DNA from 2 places in the Micromonospora sp. FIMYZ51 genome. Region 2 is predicted to be linked to the other one. Evidence: predicted binding sites of a transcription regulator. Region 2 holds the regulator's gene; the other holds the start of a gene.
The links. The regulator HrcA, encoded in region 2, represses chaperone genes, less so after heat shock. The targets are predictions, from matches to a motif close to GGTTNGCACNCTCNNNNNGAGNGTGCNAACC.

Region 1: groES (co-chaperone GroES) is a predicted target of HrcA. The motif match lies at 1,629-1,659, and genes of this name have one in related genera.

The regions. Positions count from the first base shown of each region.
Region 1 covers NZ_CP134706.1:6,156,820-6,161,232, reverse strand. The annotation lists gene ybaK (Cys-tRNA(Pro) deacylase) at 1-83, opposite strand, end outside; gene QQG74_RS27585 (methyltransferase domain-containing protein) at 191-1,435, opposite strand; gene groES (co-chaperone GroES) at 1,793-2,107, shown strand; gene groL (chaperonin GroEL) at 2,178-3,827, shown strand; gene QQG74_RS27570 (molybdopterin-dependent oxidoreductase) at 3,943-4,413, shown strand, end outside.
Region 2 covers NZ_CP134706.1:5,644,004-5,648,416, forward strand. The annotation lists gene QQG74_RS25160 (histidine triad nucleotide-binding protein) at 1-12, opposite strand, end outside; gene QQG74_RS25165 (16S rRNA (uracil(1498)-N(3))-methyltransferase) at 106-840, opposite strand; gene dnaJ (molecular chaperone DnaJ) at 866-2,011, opposite strand; gene hrcA (heat-inducible transcriptional repressor HrcA) at 2,078-3,100, opposite strand; gene QQG74_RS25180 (hypothetical protein) at 3,177-3,317, shown strand; gene QQG74_RS25185 (DUF4870 domain-containing protein) at 3,310-3,861, shown strand; gene hemW (radical SAM family heme chaperone HemW) at 3,901-4,413, opposite strand, start outside.

The sequences.
Region 1 (4,413 bases), 510 kb from region 2:
GCCGGCACATCGTACGGGTGGGTGCGATGGGTGATTCCCCGCTTCGCCAGCAGCACCATCGCCGGCGTACCCCGTCCCGCCACGTGGTCAACCTAGCCCTCGGCCCCGGCCACCGGCCAGCGGCTTTTCGGCGTCCTGACTCGGCCTCGGGGGCGGCCCGCAGGCCCTCGCCCGGCGTTTCGGCGGCCGGTCAGCCGGTTGGCTGGCAGATCAGCACCGTCGGCGCCCCGGCGACCCGGGTCAGCACCAGGCTGGCCGGTTGATCGCCGGTCAGCCGCAGATCGCGCCGGAGCCGCTCGGGTTCCAGTGCGGAGCCGCGCTTGCGGATCTCCACGCGGCCGACCCGGCGCTCCCGGAGCAGCGCACGCAGCCGCTTGAGCGAGAAGGGCAGCACGTCGGTCACCGCCAGGCAACGGGCGTACGGCGTCGGTGTGGCCCGATCGGCGTAGAGGTAGGCGATGGCCGGATCGGCAAGCGTGGCGTCCAGCTCGGTGGCCAGTTCGGCGACCAGGTGCGCGCGGACCACCGCTGGATCCGGGTCGTACACGAAGCCGCGTACCGGCCCGACCGGCGCCTCGGCCGCTCCCGTGCCGGTGAGCTGGTAGACGGCGGGCTCGCTGGCGGAGTGATAAGAGGGGGCCCCTTTACTACCGGAGGCGTTAACAGGGGGCCCTTCCTTCAACAAAGTCGCGCGGCGGGGGGTTTCGGCGAGCGGGCCGCACCAGAGGGTCGCCTCGACGAGGTCGCCGTCGACGCTCACCCACTCCGCCTCGGCGCCGGTCGGGATCAGGGCGTGGTCGAGGCCGGGGGCCACCTTCACCACCGTGTACGGCACCCGGTCGGCCAGCCCGGTGACGAAGTCCCACGGCGGTGAGTACGCGTTCGGGTCGAAGATCCGGCGGCCGGTGCCGGCCCGGCGGCGGGCCGGATCGCAGAAGACCGCCTCGACCCGGGAGACGTCGAACGCGGTGGCGTCGGCGCACTCCACGGTGAACCGTTCGGCCAGTCCCGCCGCTCGCGCGTTCGCCTCGGCCAACGCGGCGGTGACCGGGTCGGCCTCCACGCCGTACACCCGGATGCCTTCGCGGGCGGCGGCGAGTGCGTCGGCACCCAGCCCGCAACCCAGGTCGGCCAGGGTGGTCACCCCGGCGGCGCGCAACCGGCGGGCGCGCCGACGCGCGACAACCTGCCGGGTGGCCTGCTCCAGGCCGGGTCGGGTGAAGAACATCTGCTCCGCCGCCGGCCCGAACTTGGCGACCGCCCGGCGGCGCAGCTCCGCCTGGGTCAGCGCCGCCGCCGCCAACCCGGCCGGCACCCCGGCCGAGCGCAGCGCCCCCGCTGCCGCCAGCGGATCACCGCCGGCGACCCGAGCCGCCGAGTCGAGCGCCGCCACCCCCTCGGCGGTACGCAACGCCGCGAGCTGCTCCAGATCCACATCCCCATTCTTCCGCCCACCCCACGCCCATCCTCCACGCACCCTGTTGACCTAGAAGTTCGCGTCCGGAGCCCGCGCAAACTTATTGATCAACGCTCGCCCTGGGAGGCGTGCGGGTGGTGCTCGGACGGCGACACGAGGTGGACGGCGTTGGCACTCTCCTTGACGGAGTGCTAGCCGAGGAATAACCTGCGATTAGCACTCTCACCCTGAGGGTGCCAACGCCCGGGCCCTGGTGTCCGGGGGTTGAACGCCAGGCGGACCGGCACCCGCGACGACGGCCCCGCCCGGTGGCATGTGGCAGATTGACGCCGGTCGGCATGCCGACCGGCAACGAAACCAGTACCCCAGGAGGGTATGCCCGTGACTACCGCGACCAAGGTTGCGATCAAGCCGCTCGAGGACCGGATCCTGGTCCAGGCGAACGAGGCTGAGACCACCACGGCGTCGGGCATCGTGATTCCCGACACCGCCAAGGAGAAGCCGCAGGAGGGCACCGTCCTCGCTGTCGGCCCTGGCCGTTTCGACGACGACGGCGACCGGATCCCGATGGACGTCAAGGTCGGCGACACCGTCCTCTACTCGAAGTACGGCGGCACCGAGGTCAAGTACGCCGGCGAGGAGTACCTGGTGCTCTCCGCCCGCGACGTCCTCGCGATCATCGAGAAGTAAGCAACCGATCAGTGTCGTTGCCCCGGTCCGGCTCGCCGGGCCGGGGCAACGTCGCTTCGAAGGGACATTCATGGCGAAGATCCTGAGCTTCTCGGACGACGCCCGGCACCAGCTGGAGCACGGTGTCAACGCGCTCGCGGACGCGGTAAAGGTCACCCTCGGGCCGCGCGGGCGCAACGTCGTCCTGGACAAGAAATTCGGTGTGCCCACGATCACCAACGATGGCGTGACCATCGCCAAGGAGATCGAGCTCACCAACCCGTACGAGAACCTCGGCGCGCAGCTGGTCAAGGAGGTGGCGACCAAGACCAACGACGTCGCCGGCGACGGGACCACCACCGCTACCGTGCTGGCCCAGGCCATGGTCCGTGAGGGCCTGCGCAACGTCACCGCGGGCGCCAACCCGGCCGGCCTCAAGCGGGGCATCGACGCCGCCTCCGCCAAGGTCTCCGAGGCGCTGCTCGGCAAGGCCGTCGAGGTCTCCGACAAGAAGTCGGTCGCGCACGTGGCGACGATCTCGGCGCAGGACGCCACAATCGGTGAGCTGATCGCCGAGGCGATGGAGCGGGTCGGTCGCGACGGTGTGATCACCGTCGAGGAGGGCTCGGCCCTGCACACCGAGCTGGACGTCACCGAGGGCCTCCAGTTCGACAAGGGTTTCATCTCGCCGAACTTCGTCACCGACGCCGAGGCGCAGGAGTCCGTCCTGGAGGACGCGTACATCCTGATCACCACGCAGAAGATCTCGGCGATCGAGGAGCTGCTGCCGCTGCTGGAGAAGGTCCTCCAGAACAGCAAGCCGCTGCTGATCATCGCCGAGGACGTCGAGGGTCAGGCGCTGTCCACCCTGGTGGTCAACTCGATCCGCAAGACCCTCAAGGTCTGCGCGGTCAAGGCGCCCGGCTTCGGTGACCGCCGCAAGGCGATGCTCCAGGACATGGCGATCCTCACCGGCGCCGAGCTGGTCGCCCCCGAGCTGGGCTACAAGCTCGACCAGGTCGGCCTGGAGGTGCTCGGCACCGCCCGGCGTGTCGTGGTCGACAAGGAGAACACCACGATCGTCGACGGTGGCGGGCAGGCCAGCGAGGTCGCCGACCGGGTCGCCCAGATCCGCAAGGAGATCGAGGCTTCCGACTCCGAGTGGGATCGGGAGAAGCTCGCCGAGCGGCTGGCCAAGCTCTCCGGCGGCATCGCGGTGGTCAAGGTCGGCGCGGCCACCGAGGTCGAGATGAAGGAGCGCAAGCACCGCATCGAGGACGCCATTGCCGCGACCAAGGCCGCGGTCGAGGAGGGTACGGTGCCCGGCGGCGGTGCCGCGCTGGCGCAGATCCTGCCGGTGCTCGACGACGACCTGGGCTTCACCGGCGACGAGAAGGTCGGTGTGTCGATCGTGCGCAAGGCGCTGGTCGAGCCGCTGCGCTGGATCGCCCAGAACGCCGGCCACGACGGCTACGTCGTGGTGCAGAAGGTCGCCGGTAGCCAGTGGGGCCAGGGCCTCGACGCCGCGGTCGGCGAATACGTCGACCTGGCCGACAAGGGCATCATCGACCCGGTCAAGGTGACCCGGAACGCGGTCACCAACGCCGCGTCGATCGCCGGCCTGTTGCTGACCACCGAGAGCCTCGTGGTGGACAAGCCGGCCGAGCCGGAGGCCGCCGCCGGTGGGCACGGTCACTCGCACGGCCACGGGCACAGCCACCAGCACGGCCCGGGTTTCTGACCCCTGCCGTACGCCGGAACGTGGGGCGCACCGTCGATGACGGTGCGCCCCATGCGCGTGCTGGCCCGGCGGTGGTGGCTACCGCAGCGGGGGCCGGGTCGGAAACACTGAGTCGGTGAGCAGTACGACACCCCGGTACGCCGCCCTGGCCGGTCTCACCGCCGCCGCCGCGACCATCGGCACCGCCGAGCTGGTGGCGGCGTTGACCGGGCCCCGGTCATCGCCACTCGTCGCGGTCGGCGGGCTGGTCGTGGACACCGTTCCCGAACCGGTCAAGCGGTTCGGCATCGCGGTCTTCGGCACGTCCGACAAGATCGCTCTGTTGGTCGGCACGGCGCTGTTGCTCGGCGGCTTTGCCGCCCTGCTGGGGATACTCGCCGCCCGCCGGCTGCTGGTCGGCCTGGCCGGCGTCGCGGCCTTCGCCACCCTCGGCGCGGCGGCGGCGCTGACCCGGGCCGGTGCCGACGCGGCCGACGCGCTGCCGTCGCTGATCGGTGCGGCGGTCGGCGGCCTGACGCTCTGGGCGTTCGTCGCCGGTCCGCTCGAACTCGACCCGTGGCCCTGGTCGCCACCCGGCCCGGCGGAG
Region 2 (4,413 bases):
CAAGCAATCCATCCCGGCAGTGTAAGGAAGGGCCCCTTCTTAACGTCTCGGGTATAGGAAGGGCCCCCTATTAACAACAACCGCGTGCAACAGCGTGCGGGTGCGTTACCAGCGGAGCAGGCGGGTGGCGAGGACCGCCAGGGCGGCCACGCCGGCCGTGGAGGTACGCAGCACCGACGGACCGAGGCGGACCGGGCGCGCACCGGCGTCCCGGAAGGCCGACAGCTCGGCCGGGGTGATGCCGCCCTCGGGACCCACCACCAGCACGATTTCCCCACGCTCGGGCAGCTCGACAGTGGTCAGCCGGTCGGTCGCCTCCTCGTGCAGGACGTAGCCGGCGGCGGCACCGGCGATCCGGCGGGCCACCGACGTGGTGGACTCGTCCGGGGCGCCGGCCACCACCGGCAGCCACGCCCGGCGGGCCTGCTTCGCCGCCTCCCGGGCCGTGGCGACCCACTTGCCCCGGGCCCGTACGCCCCGGTCGCCGCGCCACTGCACCACTGAGCGGCCGGCCGCCCAGGGGACGATCTCGTCCACCCCCGCCTCGGTCATCGCCTGCACGGCCAGCTCACCCCGGTCGCCCTTGGCGATGCCCTGCACCACCACCAGCCGGGGGTTCGCCGCGTCGACGTACCCGCGAGCGGTGACGGTCAGGTCGAGGGTGCCCCGGCCGACGGCGGCGACCACCGCGCTGGCGGTGCCGCCCCGGCCGTCGGCGAGCAGCAACTCCTCGCCTACCCGCAGCCGTTGCACGGTGGCGGCGTGGTGCCCCTCAGGGCCGTCGAGCACCATCGCCTCGGCGGTGGGCAGCGACTCGACCAGGAACAGCGGAGCGGACACGGGCAGCGGCCTCGATGCGGGTGGCTCAGGCGTGGCCGTTGAAGGCGTCGCGCATCCGGGAGAAGAAGCCACCCTGCTTGCTCAGCTCGGCGACCTCCTCGCCCCGGGTCTTGGCGAACTCCCGCAGCATCCGCTCCTGCTCGGCGTCGAGCTTGGTCGGGGTACGCACGTCCAGGTGGACGTAGAGGTCACCCCGGCCGGTGCCGCGCAGGTGGGGTACGCCCCGGGCCCGCAGCCGCAGCGTGCTGCCCGGCTGGGTGCCCGCCTTGACGTCGACCGGCTCCTCGCTGTCCAGCGTCTTGATGGTCAGCCGGGTGCCGAGCGCGGCGGCGGTCATCGGGACGGTGACCCGGCAGTGCAGGTCGTCGCCCTTGCGGGAGAAGACGTCGTGCGGCCGCTCGTGGATCTCGACGTAGAGGTCTCCGGCGGTGCCGCCGCCCGGGCCGACCTCCCCCTGCTGGGCGAGGCGGATGCGCATGCCGTCCTCGACGCCGGCCGGAATCTTGACGGTCAGCGAGCGGCGGGTGCGGACCCGGCCGTCACCGGCGCAGGTCGGGCAGGGCGTCGGGATGGTCGTGCCGTAGCCCTGGCAGACGGTGCACGGCCGGGCGGAGACCACCTGACCGAGGAAGGTGCGCTGCACCGACTGCACCTCGCCCCGGCCGCCGCACGCCTCGCAGGTGGCCAGGTGGGTGCCGGCCGCGGTGCCCGCGCCGGAGCAGGTGGTGCAGAGCACCGCCGTGTCGACCGTGATCGGTGCCTCGACGCCGAAGGCGGTCTCCTGTAGGTCGAGTTCCAGCCGCAGGATCGCGTCCGCCCCGGGCCGGGTCCGCGGTCGCGGGCCCCGACCGGCGCCGGTGGCACCGCCGAAGAAGGCGTCCATGATGTCCTGGAAGCCGACGAACGGACCCGCACCGCCGGGCCCACCCGGGCCACCGGGACCGCCGCCGCCGGGCGCCAACGGGTCGCCGCCGAGGTCGACGATCTGCCGTTTCCGATCGTCCGAGAGGACCTCGTACGCGGCGTTGATGTCCTTGAACTTCTCCTGTGCCTCCGGATCCGGATTGACGTCCGGGTGGTACTGCCGCGCCAGCTTGCGGTAGGCGCGCTTGATCTCGTCGTCGGAGGCGCCCCGGCTCACGCCGAGAATGCCGTAGTAGTCCCTGGCCACTGCGTTCCGTGTCCTCGTGTTCGTCTCGGATTACGCCGGTCGACGGTCGCCGCCGACCCTGACTGGTCAGTTCTGGGCCAGCAGCTCGCCCACGTAGCGTGCCACGGCCCTCACCGTGGCGATTGTTCCGGGGTAGTCCATCCGGGTTGGTCCCAGCACGCCCATCCCCCCGACGATTGTCGCGCCCGGGCCGTATCCGGTGCTGACCACCGAAGCCGCCCGCAGGTTGTCGATCTCGTTCTCGTCACCGATGCGCACTCGTAGCGTGCTCGGTTCCACCTCGCCGATGAGCTTGAGCAGGACGACCTCCTCCTCAAGCGCCTCGAGGATCGGTCGGAGCGAGCCGTGGAAGTCCAACAGGCCGCCGCGAGCCAGGTTTGCGGTGCCGGCCAGCGCGATCCGTTCCTCGTGCCGCTCGACAAGCGTCTCCAGCAGCACGGTGGACAGGGTCGTCATGGCCGGCCGCAGCTCCGGCGGCGACTCGTCGATGAGGGCCTGCACCAGCGGCGGGGTTTCCGACAGGCGGACGCCGACCAGCTTCTCGTTGGCCAGCCGCCGCAGGTCGAGCACGTCGTCGGCGAGGATCGGCGCCGGTAGTTCGACCAGCCGCTGCTCGACCCGGCCGGTGTCGGCGATCATCACAAGCATCAGCCGGGTGGTGGAGATCGGCACCAGCTCCAGATGCCGTACGCGGGAGCGGGCCAGGCTCGGGTACTGCACCACGGCCACCTGGCGGGTCAGCTGGGCGAGCAGCCGGACCGTGCGGTGCACCACGTCGTCGAGGTCGACCGCACCGGCCAGGAAACGCTCGATCGCCCGGCGCTCGGCCGGGCTGAGCGGCTTGACCCGGCTCAGCCGATCGACGAAGAGGCGGTAGCCACGGTCGGTGGGCACCCGGCCGGCGCTGGTGTGCGGCTGCCGGATGAAGCCCTCCTCCTCCAGCACGGCCATGTCGTTGCGGACCGTGGCCGGCGACACGCCCAGCTGGTGCCGTTCGACGAGCGCCTTGCTGCCGACCGGCTCCTGGGTGGCGACGTAGTCCTCGACGATCGCCCGGAGCACGGCGAGCTTGCGGTCGTCGAGACCCATTTTCCCACCTCCTGTCGCAGCTGGAGTCCGTAGCGCCATGGCCGCAGCGGAATGCTCTGGCACTCGACTGTAGCGAGTGCCAGTCTACGTCGGGGCCCCCGACAACGCGATGATCAAGACCTCACCCCGGGCGGACGCACCGATCGGCGGCGTGAACCCGCCGGTGTCGCTCTGGTGCGCCGTTGCCGCCGACCCCTACCGTGACCTCCATGACTGAACCGCCTCGTCCCCCAGAATCCGGCGACGATCCCACCACTCCACTTTCCGGCTCGTCAGGCCAGCCCGGCTATCCCCCGCCGGGCGGATACCCGCCGCCTGGCGGCTACCCCCCGCCCGGTGGCTATCCCCCACCCGGTGGCTACGGCGTGCCCGGTGGCGGTTATCCGCCCGGTGGCTACGGCGTGCCCGGTGGTTACGCCAACAACGAGGACAAGACCTGGGTGCTGATCGCCCACTTCGGCGGGGCCGCCGGGATGTTGATCGGCGGTGGTGTGCTCGGCTGGATCGCACCGCTGGTCGCGATGATCGCCCGTGGCAGCCAGTCGCCGACCGTCCGCGCGCACGCGGTGACCGCACTGAACTTCCAGTTGCTCTGGTCGATCATCGCCCTGGTGGGCTGGGTCCTCAGCTGCATCGGCATCGGCATTCTCATCGGCTTCGCCGCGATGATCATCGGCATCGTGTTCGGCATCATCGCCGGGGTGAAGGCCAACGAGGGGCAGCTGTACCGCTACCCGATGACGGTCAACATGATCAAGTGACCGGCTGCCCGGCCGGACCGCCCGACCCGGGCGCTCCGGTCACGGCAGCAGGTCCCGCACCACGGCGTCGGCGAGCAGCCGGCCGCGCAGGGTCAACACCGCGCGGCCGGCCGCGTGGGCGGGCGCCGCGAGCAGACCGTCGGCCACCGCTCGGGCCGCCGCCGTCCGGCCGGCCTCGTCGAGTACGTCCAGCGGCAGGCCGGTGGCCAGCCGCAGCCGGAGCATGACCTCCTCCATGTGCGCCTCGGCCCCGGTGAGCACCTCGCGGGCCAGCCCGGGTGACTCACCGGCGGTCAGGCGTTGGGCGTACGCGGTGGGGTGTTTGACGTTCCACCAGCGCACCCCGCCGACGTGGCTGTGCGCCCCCGGGCCGAGGCCCCACCAGTCGCCGCCGGTCCAGTAGAGCAGGTTGTGCCGGCACCGGGCGGCCGGTGTCCGGGCCCAGTTGGAAACCTCGTACCAGGAGAAACCGGCCGCGCCGAGGGTGGCCTCCGCGGCCAGGTAGCGGTCCGCCGCGACGTCGTCGTCGGGGTACGGCAGCTCGCCGCGACG